Regions from separate parts of the Pseudarthrobacter sp. NPDC092202 genome, predicted to be linked through region 3. Evidence: riboswitches for the same ligand, from Rfam matches in the RefSeq annotation. Region 3 holds a riboswitch; each other region holds the start of a gene.

Region 1 (5,403 bases), on a different contig from region 3:
GGAGCCGGCTCGGCTTCCTTGACCTCAACAGGCGCGGGCTCTTCCTCGACAACGACGACAGGCGCGGGCGTGGTGGTAACGGCCGGCTTTTCGAAGGTGATGGCGATGGTGGAGGCAGCGGAGATCGGCGCCTCGACGGAGGACTCTACTTCCAGGGTGGACGCGGGGGCAGAGTCGCGCTGGACGCTGGAGTCAGCTGCGTTTGCAGCGATGCCGCTGGTGAGCACCAGGCCGGAAGCGGCGGCGATAACCGCTGCCTGGCGGCCCATGCCACCGGCGTTGTCGCCAACAGCCTTGGCAATAACAGCGATTGAGTTGGTCTTGGTGACTTCGGCGCGATGCCGTGCGGTGGCACGAGTAGTCATCAGTTCTCTCTTTCGTTTTCCTCAGGCCGTTGTGGGCACCAAGGGGTCTGGGCCTGCCGGCATCTTGGGGGTACGCCGGCAGGCCCCGAACGGGGATGTGGTGTGTGGAAAGGGGTGCAAAGAAATAGTTCTTGGGCCCGAAGGCCCAAGAACTATTTGTTGATCGTGAAGAAGGCGGAGCTTCCGGTGGCGGCTACCGAGTGGAGGAGCGTGCCCTGGGAGGGGTTGAGCGCGCTGATCATCATGCCGTTGCCCACGTAGATGCCCACGTGCGCGCCACCGTTCTGCATAACCAGGTCACCCGGCTGCGGAGTGGAGGTGGGCGTCATTGCGGTCCAGGCGTTGACGCGCGGGATGCTGATGCCGGCCTGGGCGTAGACCCACTGGGTGAACCCTGAGCAATCCCAGCCGTTGGGGGTGGTGCCTCCCCAGACGTAGGGACGGCCGATGCCGGTGTATGCGAGTGCGGCAATGCCGGAGGTAGAGGCCGAGGAAACCGTCTCTGCCAGCTTCTCAGCTGCAGCTTCGGGAGCCGCTGCGGTGGAGGCCGTCCGGGTAGCGGCAGCAGTGCGGTCCTCCGAATCGGTGGACTGCGCCCGCACGGGAGCCGGCTTCGGTGCGGCGGTGGTCTTCACCACGGGACGCTCGAAGGAGACAGTCGCGGTGGGTGCTGCGGTGACCGCCAGGGCGGACTGGGCAGACCCGGACTCGGTGGAAGCGGAAACGCCGGCGGTGGTGTCCGCGGCGTTGGCAGGCAGGCCCATGCTGAGGATGAGACCGGAAGCAGCTGCGATAACCGCAGCCTGGCGACCTACTGTCCCGGCATTGGCACTAACAGCCTTGGACACTGTGTCCAAGGGGTTGGTACGAACCGTTTGCGCACGGTGGCGCGCAGAATGATGGCGTGAAGACACGAAGGTAGCCTCTCCCAATGCCTGCGAGGTGAGCTGTCGGATTCGGATGGGAGTCACCCGGCCGCGCGGCTTCCAAGGAAGTTTTGCGACTTAACCCCAAGGCCTTCGCTGAAGCAAAGACCAAAATTGGTTCCCCCGCCCCTGCCAGACGATGAAATGCGAACGGACCTTGAGCGGTGGCAGAGCTAGGCAATCCGCACAAGAGCGTCAACTTCGGAAAAGTTGACGCGAGTTAGACGGTACAGCAGTTTTCGGTGAATGTCACATTCAGGTCACGGCGGGTCACGATGATTCGATAGCAAACCATCATTTGACTACAGCCAGCCCGTGGGATCGACGACTTCGCCGTTGACCTGCACCTCGAAGTGAAGGTGGCAGCCGGTGGAAGCACCCGTGGTTCCGCTGAGGGCCAGGACATCGCCCCGGGAGACCGTCTGTCCCTCCGTGACGCTGATGGACGAAAGGTGGTTGTACGTGGTTTCCAGGCCGTTGCCATGGTCCACCACCACCCGGTTTCCACCGCCGTACTGGTGCCAGCCCACGAACGTTACGGTGCCGGTGGCAGCCGCCAGCACCGAGGTGCCGCATTGGGCAACGTAGTCCTGGCCGCGGTGGAAGTCACCCGCGCCGCCGGTGATGGGGCTGACCCGGTAACCGAACGCGGAGGCAGTGGAGAGCGCGGCCAGCGGAGCGCCGAGGCTTCCGGCCGAGGCCGCGCGGGACACCGAACCTGCGGACTGGGCGCTGAGCAGCTGCTTCAGCTTGCCATCGGGGTCTGCCTGGGTCACCACGGCAGAGCGGCTGAAGTCGATCTGGGCGCCGGCCTCCGCGGATACCTGCGGCTGCGGGGTAACAGCAGATGCTGCCACCGGGGTAACGCCGCTTGCGTTGTCGGTTGCCATGACGGGACTTGTTGCCGGAACGGTCACGGTCAACACCAGGCCGGTGGCAGCAAGAGCGATTCCGGCCTTCTGTGCGATCCCGCTGGCTGCGGCAAATTCGGTGATCTGCCGGAAGGGTCCTCGACGGCGGCGGGCGTCACGGTGCGGATCGCGGGGGCGTTCCGTGGTGATGACCTCGACAACGCGCGGCGTTGAAACGGGAGACGCCGCGCGGCGGCGCCCCTTGGGGGTCTCTATGGACAAGAAGGGTTCCTCTCTGGAAAGCCTGCGAAGTTAGCTGTCGGATTCGGGTCAGAGAGTTCAAAGACCCGGTCCGCCTAGGCAAGCCCGGCACAGAGGTATCCCCGGAAGGATCCTTCACTGGAAGAGGCTTGCTGCTGACGGACTTCACCCCAAGGCAGTCCCCCGTCTGCCGGTTGTGGTTCCCCCGCCTCTGCCAGTAATGACTCGTGCACCTGATCCGCTGGCAGAGCTCGGCTCCGGATCAGGTAACGCTTTAGTATCTACGCTTGCGTTTAACTATAGGGCCAGAAGGCCCAAAGTAACAATTCCGTTATCTTTGGCTGATGCGCTCCGAGCGGGTACAGCGCGGGAGTTACCGGATGGCGACGAAGACGTGGGCCGCCACCTCAGGCGGCAACTCCAGCGCACCTTCGATGCCGGGCACCCGGACCGAAATGTAGTCCCCCACCCGCTCCAGCGAGACTGCGGCTCCCGGACGGATTCCGCCCTCGTCCAGCTGGACCAGCAGCTCGGGCTCCACCTGGATCGGCTCAGCCAACCGGCTTACGGTCACCTCCGACGCCGGGCCATAGGACTTCATTGCTTCAAGCAGGCTGATGGCGCCGTCAGCGAAGCCTGCGGACGCCTGGCCCCCAAGGGCAGCCAGGCCAGGGATAGGGTTTCCGTACGGTGACTCGGTCGGATGGTCAAGCAGTTCGTAGATGCGCCGCTCCACGCGTTCGCTCATAACATGCTCCCAGCGGCAGGCTTCGTCATGGACGTACGCCCAGTCCAGGCCGATAACGTCCGCCAGCAGCCGCTCCGCCAGCCGGTGCTTGCGCATCACTTCGGTAGCGCGCTTCCGGCCGGTTTCCGTCAGCTCCAGGTGCCGGTCGCCGGAGACAACCACCAGGCCATCCCGCTCCATCCTGCCGATGGTCTGGGAGACCGTGGGTCCTGAGTGGCGCAGGCGTTCGGCGATCCGGGCCCGGAGGGCAACGATGTTCTCTTCCTCAAGCTCCAAGATGGTCCGAAGGTACATCTCCGTAGTGTCGATCAGATCCGTCATCCAGCTCAGCTCCTCGAGCGCAGTACCTTGCGTTGTCCCACCGTATATCGCCATCCGCGCGACGTAGTCCGTTGGAAAGCTTAGCCTATTTTGACTTTGTCCGAATAGTTGGCGGCCGCCGCCGGGGCCCGTCCCAACGTCTTGGTCTCTGTCTCAATTTCTGGACTATGACGGTGCCGGTTCCCGCCCCACCGCCTGTTCAGGCAGAATGAGGGGGGCCGAAAGTCGCAGTCACAGCCGACTGTCCGCCAACCAACCACCCGTCCGGACCCCAACCGCGTCCACGCCGACATTGGAGCACCTGTGAGCGAAAACAGCATCACTATTCCCGCCGACCTCCTGCCCAAGGACGGACGGTTCGGCGCCGGCCCGTCAAAGGTCCGGCAGGAGCAGATCGATGCGCTTTCCGCTGCTTCCAAAACCATCCTCGGAACCTCGCACCGGCAGGCTCCGGTGAAAAACCTGGTCGGGTCCGTACGCGAGGGCCTCAGCCAGTTCTTCCGTGCCCCCGAGGGCTATGAAGTGGTCCTCGGCGTCGGCGGTTCCACTGCGTTCTGGGACATTGCCAGCTTCGGCCTGGTGGAGCAGAAGGCCCAGCACCTCTCGTTCGGTGAATTCGGGTCCAAGTTCGCTGCCGCCACCAACAAGGCGCCCTTCCTGGATGCCTCATCAATCATCAAATCCGAACCAGGTACGCGCCCTGCTGCCCAGGCTGAAGCGGGTGTCGATGCCTACGCCTGGCCGCAGAACGAGACTTCCACGGGCGTCTCCGCCCCCGTGAAGCGGGTAGCGGGTGCCGACGAGGGCGCGCTGGTGCTGGTCGACGCGACGTCGGCCGCCGGCGGCCTGGACGTGGACGTGGCGGAGAGCGACGTCTACTACTTCGCCCCGCAGAAGAACTTTGCCTCCGACGGCGGACTCTGGCTTGGCCTGTTCTCCCCCGCCGCCCTGGACCGCGCGGCGCGTATCAAGTCCACCGACCGCTGGATCCCCGATTTCCTCGACCTGCAGACCGCAATCGACAACTCACGGCTGAACCAGACCTACAACACGCCGTCGCTGTCCACCCTGGTGACACTGGATGCACAGGTGCAGTGGCTGAACGGCAACGGCGGCTTGGACTTCGCCGCCGCGCGCACTGCCGATTCCGCCGGCCGCATCTACAGCTGGGCCGAAGCTTCCGAATTCGCCACCCCGTTCGTCACCAACCCGGACGAGCGCTCCAACGTCATCGCCACCATCGACTTTGACGAGTCAGTGGATGCAGCCGTGGTGGCAAAGGTCCTGCGGGCCAACGGCGTCGTGGACACCGAGCCCTACCGCAAGCTCGGCCGCAACCAGCTGCGCATCGCCACTTTCGTGGCCATCGAGCCCGACGACGTTTCTGCGCTGCTGGCCAGCATCGACTTCGTGGTGGGCGAACTGCGCAAGTAGCGGTCCGCCGGCAGTCCGGCCGCGGCTCACCAAAGGGTCGCGGCTCACCGAACTGGGGGCGTTACCGAACTGCCGGGCCTTACCGAGCTGCCGGGCCTTACCGAGCTGGGCAGGGCATTAATGTACGACGGCGCCGCCCGGGAACAGTCCCGGGCGGCGCCTTTGTGTACGTGGTGAAGACTGCATCCTGAGGTGCGGCCTGCCTAAGGCCTGGCGGCGCTGTCCTCAGTGGGCTGGGCTTCTACAGGCTGGGCTTCTACAGGCTGCGCTTCTACAGGCTGCGCTTCTGCGAACGGGGCGGGCGCACCCGGGGCGGCGGCTCCGGCTTCAGCGGGCTCGACGACGGGCCCGGTTCCGGCAGGCTCCGTTGCGGCCGCGTCCTGGCTCCCGGCCCCAGGGGCGCCGTCTTGGGCTTCACCTTCTGCCGGATTGCCTTCCTGCCCGCCAGTTTCCGGATTCCCTACCCGTACCTGGTCCTGCTCCTGGTCCTGTTCCTG
Region 2 (5,403 bases), on a different contig from region 3:
AGCATCCATGGAGTCCTTGACGGCTGGGGCTGGCTTCCGAACGTAATGTTTACTGCCGCTGCCGTATTGACGGCGACAGCAGGGACACGGAGCCTCCGTTGGCCCCCGGTCCTGAGCCTGGGGGCGGGCCTTTTGACCCTTGCCGGGGTGCTCGTCTGGCAGTTTTTCCGTGACCAAAGTTTCCTGGGCATTATCCCGGGCTCTCAGGCCACGGAACGTCTTGCGTCTTTGCTCGAAAACGCCGAAACCACCGTCGCCTCAGAGCTGGCACCGGTGGCGCCCGGCGAGGGCGTCCTCTTGATCACCTGTGCCGCAACCGGCCTGGCCGCACTGCTCATCGATACCCTGGCCATCACCTGCAGGATGCCCGCGACCAGCGGAATACCCCTGCTGGCCGTCCTTTCCATCCCCGCAATCATCCTTCCTGACAGCGTCGGTGTTCCCGCATTCACTGCAGCCGCCGCAGGCTACATCTTCCTCCTGGCTACCGGGCAATGGCGGGAAAGCTCTGAAGCTCAAGGCCGGGCAGCGCACCGGACCGCCGGCTACCTCACGCAGGCCGCAACCATCGGGGCGGCCGCGCTCAGCCTGGCCCTCGTTCTGCCTGCCATGGTCCCGGGATTCACCACAGGAACGTTTCCGCAGGGATCCCGCCTGCAATGGTGGACGGCAGCATCCGGGCTCGACCCGAGCGTAACCCTGGGAAACTCCCTGCGGGAGCCCGACGGTTCTGGCCGGATCACCTATGCCACCACCGCCAATGAGCCACTGTATCTGCGGCTGACAACGCTGGAGGACTTCTCGGGAAGGCGATGGCAACCGGACCAGCGCATGGATTCCCGCCGCACCGGGATCAGGCAGATGGGCATCAGTGCCGGCCTTCCGGTCGGCAGCGGGAACCTGACCACCACCCGGATCGATACCCGAAGCTTTACGAGTCCATGGTTGCTCGCCCCCTATGCCCCACTGAGCATCACGGGAGTCGACGGCCGGTGGACATGGGATCCGCGAACACTGACGGTATTGTCGGCTACAGGGGAAACTTCGGCCGGGCAAAGCTACCAGGTGACCAGTTCAGTACCGGAATTGACGCGTGAAGTCCTTGCCGGCAGCGCACCTGTGGGGAATGACGAAGTTGACGCCCGGTTTAGTTACCTGTCCGAGGATCTTCCGACAGTCGTCAGGGAAACGGCGTCGAACCTCACCTCGGACTTGATCAACCCCTATAACAAAGCAATGGCCATCCAGAATTACCTCCGCGGCGGTGACTTCACCTACTCCCTCCAGGCCCCTGTTGAAGGAAACTACGATGGCACCGGCCTTGAAGTCATTGGACGGTTCCTTGAGGTAAAAGCCGGCTACTGCGTCCACTTCGCCGGTGCCATGGCTGTCATGGCAAGGCTGGCCGGGATCCCGAGCCGCGTCGCAGTCGGTTATGCACCAGGGGAACCAACCGGAAACACCGTTATGGTTGGCGGTGAACAGCTGCCCGAATTCGCCGTTGATTCCAAGGATGCCCATGCCTGGCCTGAGCTGTACTTCCGCGGTGCCGGCTGGGTGAGGTTCGAACCGACACCCTCCCGCGGCGTGGTCCCGGACTACGCGCAGCAACCGGCAACTCCTCCAAACCTCCCGGTAGAAGACGACCTCAGACCCGACGGCTTATCCATGCCGGACACCGGGACATCCCCGACTCCTGCCCCGGGACTTTCGGGCAGCGGCACGCCGGGCACGCCCATCCCTTCCGGCGTGGAGCCCGGCATGACGGTGGTGGCCTTGGTCCTGCTGTTTCTGGCCGCCGCGCCCTTCCTGATCCGCGCCGCCAGATCCGGTGGACGGAAGCGCCGCTTTCTCAGGTCGAATCCGCAACAAGCAGCCAGCATCGCCTGGGCCGAGACGACGGAAAGCGCCGTTGACCATGGCTACACTCCGGGCGCGGCAGAAACACCGCGGGCTTTTACCAGCCGACTGATGCAGCAGGCGCGGTTCAACAGCCAGGCCGTCGACTCACTGACCAGGCTCCGCCACGCCTTTGAGATGCAAATGTACGCTGCTGCGAAGGTACAACCCGTACCCGGGACGGTGTCTCCAACCTGGGCCGATGTCCAGGAAGTCAGGCGGGCTTTGTGGGGTTCGAAGACCCTGCCGGCGCGCCTGAGAGCCAGGCTCCTGCCGCGATCGCTACGACGCCGATACTGACCTCGTGCACAAGGCAAGGGCTGGACGCTGAGGAGAAGAAGCCGTGCAGGCCGTGTCCAAATCGTTACTAAGCGGTCGGCTGGTCAGTGCGGACAGGCCGTAGTTCCAGGAACAGCATTCGCGGCGGGTGCTGCTCAAGCGATACTGAAGGCCGGTGATTCGCCGCCCCCAAGGCACCGAATGACCGGCCTTCAGTGGATTTATTTGCCTGCGCGGACGAAGGTGACGGCGCCCTTGGACGTCATCCAGGTCAGCGGGTGGACCGCGGTTTCGTTCTTGCCGTTCAGCCCGGAGCTGAGGACCTGGCCGTTGCCGACGTAGATGCCGACGTGGCCGGGCTGCATGACCATGTCCCCGGGCTGGGGATCGGAGACCACGGTGCCGTAGTTCATGAACTGCATGGGACCGAGGTCACCGACGGGGATCCCTGCAGCGTTCAGGGCGTTTTCCACCAGCCGGGTGCAGTCCTGGATCATGCCGATCTGCGCGTAGGCCGAGGAGACCATGGTGGCGTTGACTCCACCTGCTGCCGGAGCGGCCGCCGGGGCGGCTGCCGGCGCGGCAGCAGGGGCGGGGGTGACAGTGACCTGGGCTTTGGCCTTGGCCGGCGCAGCAGCCTTCACGGCGGCGGGCGCGGCCGGAGCGGCTGCCTTGGGGGCCTGGACGGCGACCGGTTTCGGCGCTTCCACGACAGGGGCCGGCGTGGTCTTCACGGCGGGACGTTCGAAGGAGATCTGGACGGTGGCGTCTGCGCTGAGCGGGGCCTGGACCTGGCTGGCGAGCTCCAGGGTCGAGGTCGGCTCCGTGTCCCGCTGGGCCGGCGCGTCCGCTGCCTGCGCTGCAAGGCCGCTGGTCAGGACGAGCCCGGAAGCTGCCGCGATGACGGCGGCCTGACGGCCCACACCGCCGGCGTTTTCAGCGACGGATTTGGACAGGACCGCAAGGGCACTGGTCTGAACGGGGACCGCGCGGTGGCGGCCGTGAGCACGGCGAATAGACACGAAAAAGGGCCTCTCCCACTGCCTGCGAGGTTAGCTGTCGGATTCGGATGGGAGACACCCGGCCGCATCTCCAGCGCAAGGCAGGAGGCGCGGCTTCACCCCAAGGCCCGCCCGAAGCAGGCCGTCATGTGGTTTCCCCGTCTCTGCCGGACGAATGTTGCGAAGGGATCCCGGGGCAGCGGCAGAGTTAGGCAAATCTGCTCAGGAGTGCCGCATTCTGAGACCGGCACGCGTCCGACCCTACTGCAAAAACCACGGCGTTGTCACATTTGCATAACGCAAAGCAGCGATCCCCCGTCCGAATACCTGAAGGACGGCGCTAAGGACGGGGGCTGAACAATCGCGCCGCCGCCCGCCGGGAGTCGAAAAAGAACGGCCCGTCTTCCTGCCCGGTCGGCCACATAATCATTTGTGAAGTCTGAAACATGCTTTGGAAGAAGACGAAGGCGAAGCCGGAAGTGCATTCCGTCTTCGCCGCCGCTAAAAGGCTTCTGTTCAGCGGCTGCCTTTGGAACAGGCCCCACTGATGGGCGCACCGGTTGGTAGGACCGGGCGGGCCAGCCGGATGAAGGCCGGGTTGTCCTTAACTGATTCAATGCCCCGGAACATGCGTATCCTTTCTGAACGGATCTATTTCCATTGGCTCGAGAAACCCTCGGGTAGTGCTATGGCCGCGGTACGGTTTGAGGCAAAGGCGATATAGCCCCCCGCCCCTGACAGGAAAGCACCCTCCGATGACACAAGTTCCGGCCGACGTCACGCCCGCCGACCCTGCACGGAAAAGACGCAGGATCATTTGGGTCGTCCTGGCAGCCGTCGTGGCCACCGTCGTGGCCACCGGGCTGATCTCGTCCGCGGTGTTTACCGCCACCAAGCCGGCACCTGGCACAGCCCAGAACGTTATATATCTGCTTGGTGACGGCATGGGCCGCACCCAAGTCACTGCCGGCAGGGAGCGTTTCTACGGTGCCGAGGGCAGGCTGGTTATGGAAACCCTCCCGGCCCACGGTTCTGTCAGTACCTATGCTGTGCAGAAAAACTCCGGCCAGCCGGGGCAGTCTGACTTCGCCCCGGAACTGGTCACCGATTCCGCCGCTGCAGCCACGGCGTGGGCCTCCGGGGTGAAAACCTACAACGCCGCCCTCGGGGTGGATGCCACGGGCCATGTGGTGCCGACCATGATGGAGTTGGCCAAGCAGACCGGCTACCGCACTGGCAGTGTCTCCACGGCCGAAATTACCGACGCGTCCCCGGCCGGGCAGATGAGCCACGTCCTGTCCCGCGGCTGCCAGGGACCGGACTACTCCGCGGACGCGTGCCAGGACACAGAGATCACCGGTGAGCCGCTGCCGACCAGTGATGTCCGAGTAACCCCGATCGCAGACCAGATCGCCCGCAACGGTACCGCGGACATCATCTTCGGCGGCGGCCTGCGCCGCTTTGACGCCTCGGATGAAACCGAGCTGAAGGAGCAGGGCTACTCGATCCTGGGTTCGGTTTCCAGCCAGATTCCCGCGACCCGGGACGACCTGAACGGAGCCGTGGGGGAGAAGGTCTTTGGCCTGTTCAACAAGGGAAACCTGACCGTTGAAAAAGCCAAGCAGGACGACCCCGGAGCTCCCCAGGCGAAGGAGCCGTCCCTGCCGGAGATGACAAAGAAAGCTCTTGAGCTTCTAAACCAGCAACAGGAAAGCAGCGGCAAGGGTTTTTACCTGCAGGTTGAAGGTTCCTTGATTGACAAGCGGTCCCACGACAACGACGCGGCCCAGACACTGGAGGAAGTCAAGGCCTTCGACGATGCCGTCGCCGCAGCCCTGGACTTCGCCAAGAAGGACGGCAATACCCTGGTCATTGTTACCGCCGACCACGAAACCGGCGGTTTCCACATCATCGAAAAGGGCTCCTTCACTAACGCCGAAGCAGCCGCGCCCCCGGTCAACGTCGATTCCGGGAACGCCGCCAATAACTCCACCCCGACCCGGTCCGACGGAAACTTCAAGGACCCGGAACGTTCAACCGGTATCAGCAACGGTGCAGGCGCAAAGGACCAGCAAAACTTCGGCCCTGCCACCTTCCGGACGCCGAGCGACCCGCCCCAAGTCAAGGACGGTTCAAAGGAAGCCAGTCTTTGGCTGAGCTACGCCTCCGGCAACCACTCCGGTGCAGACGTGCCCGTTTACGCCTACGGCCCAGGCTCGGAGCA
Region 3 (5,403 bases):
ATCTTGGCGATTTCCGCGGCCTTCCCGGCCTCGCTGTCCTTCGCGTCCTGCACCTCCTCCCAGGACGGGTAATCCCCGGGACTGCTGTCCGCGGCGGCTGCCGGCACCAGCCACAGGCTTCCTGCCAGGGCACACGAAAGAAGCGCCACGGGCAGGGGCGCCCTGGATTTGGTGACGAACCGGGACATAGTCCGGAAGCCTACCGCCTTGATCCGCAGGTTGAAGGAGGGCGTTTCTACATCGTTATGGAGCGGAGGAAGTTCGGTTTCGCGGAACAGGGCCGGGACGCCCGTTTCTTAGAGATGTTCCTTGAACCAGGCAAGGGTGTCGTTCCACGCCGCCGTAGCCTGGGCTTCGTTGTAGCGGTCCCCGGTGTCGTTGTGGAAGGCATGGTCCACCCCGGGGTAGACCGTGAGCTGGTGGACAACGCCGGATGCTGCCAGTGCATCCTTGAGTGCGGGCATGGGGCCGGTGATGCGCTGGTCGAGTTCAGCGTAGACGCCAAAAACGGCTGCCCTGATGTCCGGCACCTTTGCCAGGTCCGGTGCGGGCCCGTAAAACGCCGCGGTAGCTTTCAGCCCGTCCAGTTCCGCTGCCGCCTGCCAGGTGATGCCGCCACCGAAACAGTAGCCGGTCATGGCGATGCGTCCGCCCTCCACGAAGTCCTGGGCACGCAGGTACTCCAACGCCGCTGCGAAGTCGGCGACGTGCCGCTGGGCGCCTGCCTGGGTGAGCGCACCGGGAACAGCATCGCGGTCCATGCCTGCCGTCCCGCCTTCACGGCTGAGCAGGTCCAGGGCGAGGGAGGCGTATCCCTCCTTCGCGAAGCGGCGGGCCACGTCTTCGATGTGGGGCGTCAGCCCGCGGTTCTCGTGGCAGATCAGCACGGCAGGACTGCGCCCTTCCCGCTCCGGCCTGGCCAGGTACCCACTGACGGAGGCGCTGCCGGACGGAAACTGGATGGACGCCGTCGTCAATCCTGGCTCCCCCTCCGGAACGGAGAGCGGGCTCTTTGCCCCGGGCACCGCTCCCGATCCCGCCGTACCGGCAGCGGACGTCGGGGACGGCTCCGGGGTGGGCATGGGGTCGGTGCTCCGCGGCACCTCGCTGGGGGTACACCCCACCAGCAGCATCGCCGCCGCTGCAGCCGCCATGCTGCCGGTAATGAACGCAACGCGCCGGGTAAAGGTGCGCTGACTCAGCGCACCGGACTTGTAATCGTCGAAGAATTCCTCAATCAGGTATCTCTCATACTTGCCAAGCTGCATCACAGTGCCTCCTCGGGGTGCCGAACATACTCCTCCCCCGGGAACGTGAGAACAAGCTCCCATGGCGGGTGCGGCGCTTCCTTTACTACTTTGTGACAAATCCCACGTTTCAAAAACCCGGCGCGCCTGCCTGGCTGGACTGGATCGCCATGAGATGGCGAAATCCACTTGATTGCGTAATTGAGAGCCGCGCCTCGCATGTTATCCAAATGTGACAATGGGTGGTAAGTCGGGTTATGGTCTTCAGGTGTCCCTCTCAGACGGGACATTCCCATCAGTATGCCGAGCCCTGCCACTGACCCGGGAACCAATCGCTTTCCAGCTGGCAGGGACGGGGGAACCAAGTTTCCGCGGCCTTTTTGAAGGCCTTGGGGTTAAGTCGATAGCGCCTCCGTTCCTTTCGGAGTAGCTACCGGCCGGGTATCTCCAACCCGAACCCGACAGCTCACCCCGCAGGCATGGGAGAGGCGATCAACTGTGTCAAAAAATTCCACCACCGCCCGTCACCGCGCAACCCCGGCCCGCTCCCTCGTGATCGAGGGACTGTCTGTTTCGGCCAAGTCCCTGGGCCGTCCGGCTCTCGCCGTGGCAGCAGCCTCCGGCATTGCCTTCGGCGTCGGAGCCCCGGCTCACGCCGGTGTGAACGGTCCGGACACCACCGAGACCGCTAGCGTCCAGGCTTACGCCGCCCCTGCTCCGGCAGCCGCGGCCCCCGCCGCAGCAGCCGGCAACACCCACACGGTTGTATCGGGCGACACCCTTGGTGCCATTGCCACCGCTTACGGCGTCAGCCTGAATGACGTCCTGTCGGCCAACGGGCTTTCTGTCTCCACGATCATCTACCCCGGTGACCAGATCCAGATTCCCGCCGCCGGAACCGCTGCTGCCGCCCCGGCCGCAGCCTACGTTGCACCGGCTGCAGCACCGGCACCGGCTCCGGTCCAGACCGCTGCTGTTACTACCCCGGCGAACACCGGCATGAACATGTCCTACGCGTCCGCACCGGTTGCAGCGACCGGCAGCGGCGCCGGAGCAGCCATCCTGGCCAACGCCTACGGCCAGCTGGGCCAGATCCAGGACTGCACCGCGATGGTGGAGAAGGCCCTGCGCACGGTCGGTAAGTCCGTCGGCGACCTTGCCCCCGGCCAGTTCTACCAGTACGGCACCACCGTGGGCACCCCCGCCCCCGGCGACCTGGTGATCACCGCCGGCCACGTGGGCGTTTACGCCGGCGACGGCCAGGTTGTCAGCGGCGGCGTGAACGGCAACCAGACCGAGGTTCACTCCATCAGCTGGCTCAGCGGCGCTTCCTTCGTCCGCGTGGCATAGTCACCACGGACACAGGCGCAGCTGGCCCGTAAGGGCCAGGCCACTCCAGACAAGGGCGGCAGCCGGGTTCTCCCGGCTGCCGCCCTTGTTCTGTCTCCCCGGGACTTCCTCCGCGCGGTTCTCCCGTGCCCGCCTCAGGTACCGCAGAAGGTCCGGTAGGTGCCGAAGTCTTCCGGCGGACCTTCGGTATAGCGTTCCAGCCCCTCGCGTTCCTCGAACGGGGACCTCACCACCTCCAGGAGGCGGCTGAAGGGGCCCATGTCCCCCTCCGTTGCTGCTGCCAGCGCTTCCTCCACCAGATGGTTCCGGGGAATGTACACCGGGTTAACGCTGTCCATCAGACCGGCGTCGGGCTTGAGGCGGGCCCAGCGCTCAGCCCAAGCATCAAAGGCGGCGAGGTCCAGGACCATGCCGCGCGCCGGCCTGGTGTTTCCCCTGGCTGCCTGGCCAAGGCTCCGGAAGAACTGTGTGTAATCGACAGGTCCGTCCTTGAGCAGGCCGATGACCCCGTCCACCAGTTCCGATGCCTCGTCGCCTTCCTTGCTTCCGGCCGGGCCGGCGGCGATGCCCAGCTTTGCCTTCATGCCGTCGAACCAGGCGTCGCTGTACTGGCCGCGGAACTTCCCCAGCGCCTCCACTGCGGGCGCGACCGCCTGTTCCTGGTCCTCGTGGAAGAGCGGCAGCATCGCCTCCGCCAGCCGCGCCAGGTTCCACTCGGCCACCACCGGCTGGTTGGCGTAGGCGTAGCGCCCGCCGACGTCGATGGAGCTGTACACGGCACCGGGGTTGAAAGCGTCCATGAAGGCGCAGGGCCCATAGTCGATGGTTTCGCCCGAAATGGTCATGTTGTCCGTGTTCATGACGCCGTGCACAAACCCCACCAGCATCCACCGGGCCACCAGCCGGGCCTGGGCGGCAACCACCGAGGCGAACAGTTCCAGGTAGGGGTTTTCAGACTGGGCTGCGGCCGGGTAGTGCCTGCTGATGGCGTGGTCCGCGAGCCGGCGCAGGAGCTCCATGTTGTCTGTGGCCCGGGCGTATTGGAAGCTGCCCACCCGGAGATGGCTGCTGGCCACACGTGCCAGAACGGCGCCGGGCAGCATGGTGTCCCGCCGCACCGGGCGTCCTGTGGCCACAACCGCCAAGGCCCGTGTGGTGGGAATGTTCAGGGCGTGCATTGCCTCGCTCACCAGGTATTCGCGCAGCATGGGGCCGACGACGGCGCGGCCGTCGCCTGCCCGGGCAAAAGGTGTCCGGCCGGAGCCTTTGAGGTGCACGTCGCGCAGGCGGCCGCCGGCGTCCGGAAGTTCGCCGAGCAGGAGCGCCCTTCCGTCGCCGAGCAGCGGCGAGTAACCGCCGAACTGGTGCCCGGCGTAGGCCTGGGCGACGGGCGTGGCGCCCGCCGGGACGTGGTTGCCCAAAAGGAGCCGGACGCCTTCGGTGGTCCGCAGGTATTCGGGAGCCAGCCCCAGCTCGCCGGCCAGGACTTCGTTAAGGACCAGGAGCGTGGGTTCTGGCGCTTCCTCTGCCTGCCAGGGCACGGCGAGTTCCGGCAGGTCGCGGGCAAAAAAGCCTTCGAAGGTGACAGTTGATTCTGCTGCTGCAGTCATGGATTAACCCTATCGCCGTCATTGGTGCGCCGGTTGATCAGCCAGGTGATGAGCCACAGGATGACTCCAATGGCCATCAGTCCGCCGGCAATCTGGTACTGGATGATGTTCCTGCCAACCCACGGGCCGGCCAGGAAGGCGCAGAGCAGCGCGGCCACGAGCGGCAGAGGGCCCGGGGATGTGAAAAACACCTTGCGGTGGGGATCCCGTTTGCGGCGCAGCACGAGGCAGGCCACGTTGACCACCGTGAAAACGCACAGCAGCAGGAAGGCGGTGGTGCCGGACAGGTTGGCCACGATGTTGCTTTCGGGATCACTGGTGACGTAGAGGATGAGGCCCAAAGCCAGGACTGTGGAGAAGGCGATTCCTGCCCACGGGGTGCGCCGGACGGGAAGGACCTTCCCCAAGGCGCCGGGCAGGACGTGCTGGCGGGCCATGCCGTAAATCAGCCGGCTGGCCATGAGCATGTTGATGAGAGCCGTGTTGGCGACGGCGAAGACGGCCAGGAAGGGGAAGACCCTGTCGATCGGGAAGTCCGGCGAGCCTTTGTGGACCACTTCCAGCAGGGCAGCGCCTTCGGCTTCCCGGATTCCCTCGAGCTCCGTAGGCGAGAGGACGCTTACCACGGACACAGCAACCAGCATGTACAGCAGTACTGCTATGCCCAGGCCGGTGAGCATGGTGCGGGGAAAGATCTTTTCGGGGTTCTGGGTCTCTTCCACCATGTTGACCGAATCCTCGAAGCCCACCATGGCGAAGAACGCGATGGACGTCGCTGCGGTCACGGCGAGGAAGAGCCCCTTGTCCTGGGAGTCGTTGAAGACGAAGATTTCGCCCGGGTTTCCCGTCCCCTGGGCCATGACAAAGAACCCGACACCGATCACGATGCACAGTGCTGCCATTTCCACCACTGTGAGCACAACATTGAACTTGACGCTCTCCCCCACGCCACGCAGGTTGATGGCAGCCAGGACAAGCATGAATCCAAGGGCCACCGCGGTAATCACTCCCTGCCCGGGCTCCCCCATCCAGCCATTGATCTCAAGGCCGCCGAAAAAGTTCTGCGCCAGGACGTTCGCAGACGTGGACGCGCTGGTGATTCCCGAGCAGACCACGGCAAATGCCACCAGGAAGGTGACGAAGTGGATCCCGAACGCCTTGTGCGTGTACAGCGCGGCGCCCGCCGCCTGCGGATA

The links. A riboswitch is a leader RNA that binds a small molecule or an ion and turns the genes downstream of it on or off. The one in region 3 is predicted to bind cyclic di-AMP.
Region 1: another riboswitch for cyclic di-AMP. It lies ahead of ACIQF4_RS14030 (M23 family metallopeptidase); the one in region 3 lies ahead of ACIQF4_RS05385 (LysM peptidoglycan-binding domain-containing protein).
Region 2: another riboswitch for cyclic di-AMP. It lies ahead of ACIQF4_RS19535 (NlpC/P60 family protein); the one in region 3 lies ahead of ACIQF4_RS05385 (LysM peptidoglycan-binding domain-containing protein).

What each region holds. Positions count from the first base shown of each region.
Region 1 is NZ_JBIVRG010000009.1:24,110-29,512, reverse strand. Features, by position in the region: gene ACIQF4_RS14040 (NlpC/P60 family protein) at 1-365, opposite strand, end outside; gene ACIQF4_RS14035 (C40 family peptidase) at 518-1,213, opposite strand; cyclic di-AMP (ydaO/yuaA leader) riboswitch at 1,284-1,457, opposite strand; gene ACIQF4_RS14030 (M23 family metallopeptidase) at 1,594-2,418, opposite strand; cyclic di-AMP (ydaO/yuaA leader) riboswitch at 2,429-2,670, opposite strand; gene ACIQF4_RS14025 (metal-dependent transcriptional regulator) at 2,777-3,472, opposite strand; gene serC (phosphoserine transaminase) at 3,776-4,906, shown strand; gene ACIQF4_RS14015 (DUF3027 domain-containing protein) at 5,110-5,403, opposite strand, start outside.
Region 2 is NZ_JBIVRG010000019.1:18,477-23,879, forward strand. Features, by position in the region: gene ACIQF4_RS19530 (transglutaminaseTgpA domain-containing protein) at 1-2,199, shown strand, start outside; gene ACIQF4_RS19535 (NlpC/P60 family protein) at 2,400-3,200, opposite strand; cyclic di-AMP (ydaO/yuaA leader) riboswitch at 3,206-3,404, opposite strand; gene ACIQF4_RS19540 (alkaline phosphatase) at 3,935-5,403, shown strand, end outside.
Region 3 is NZ_JBIVRG010000002.1:425,962-431,364, forward strand. Features, by position in the region: gene ACIQF4_RS05375 (lytic transglycosylase domain-containing protein) at 1-188, opposite strand, end outside; gene ACIQF4_RS05380 (dienelactone hydrolase family protein) at 297-1,268, opposite strand; cyclic di-AMP (ydaO/yuaA leader) riboswitch at 1,539-1,742, shown strand; gene ACIQF4_RS05385 (LysM peptidoglycan-binding domain-containing protein) at 1,746-2,597, shown strand; gene ACIQF4_RS05390 (YdiU family protein) at 2,732-4,207, opposite strand; gene ACIQF4_RS05395 (APC family permease) at 4,204-5,403, opposite strand, start outside.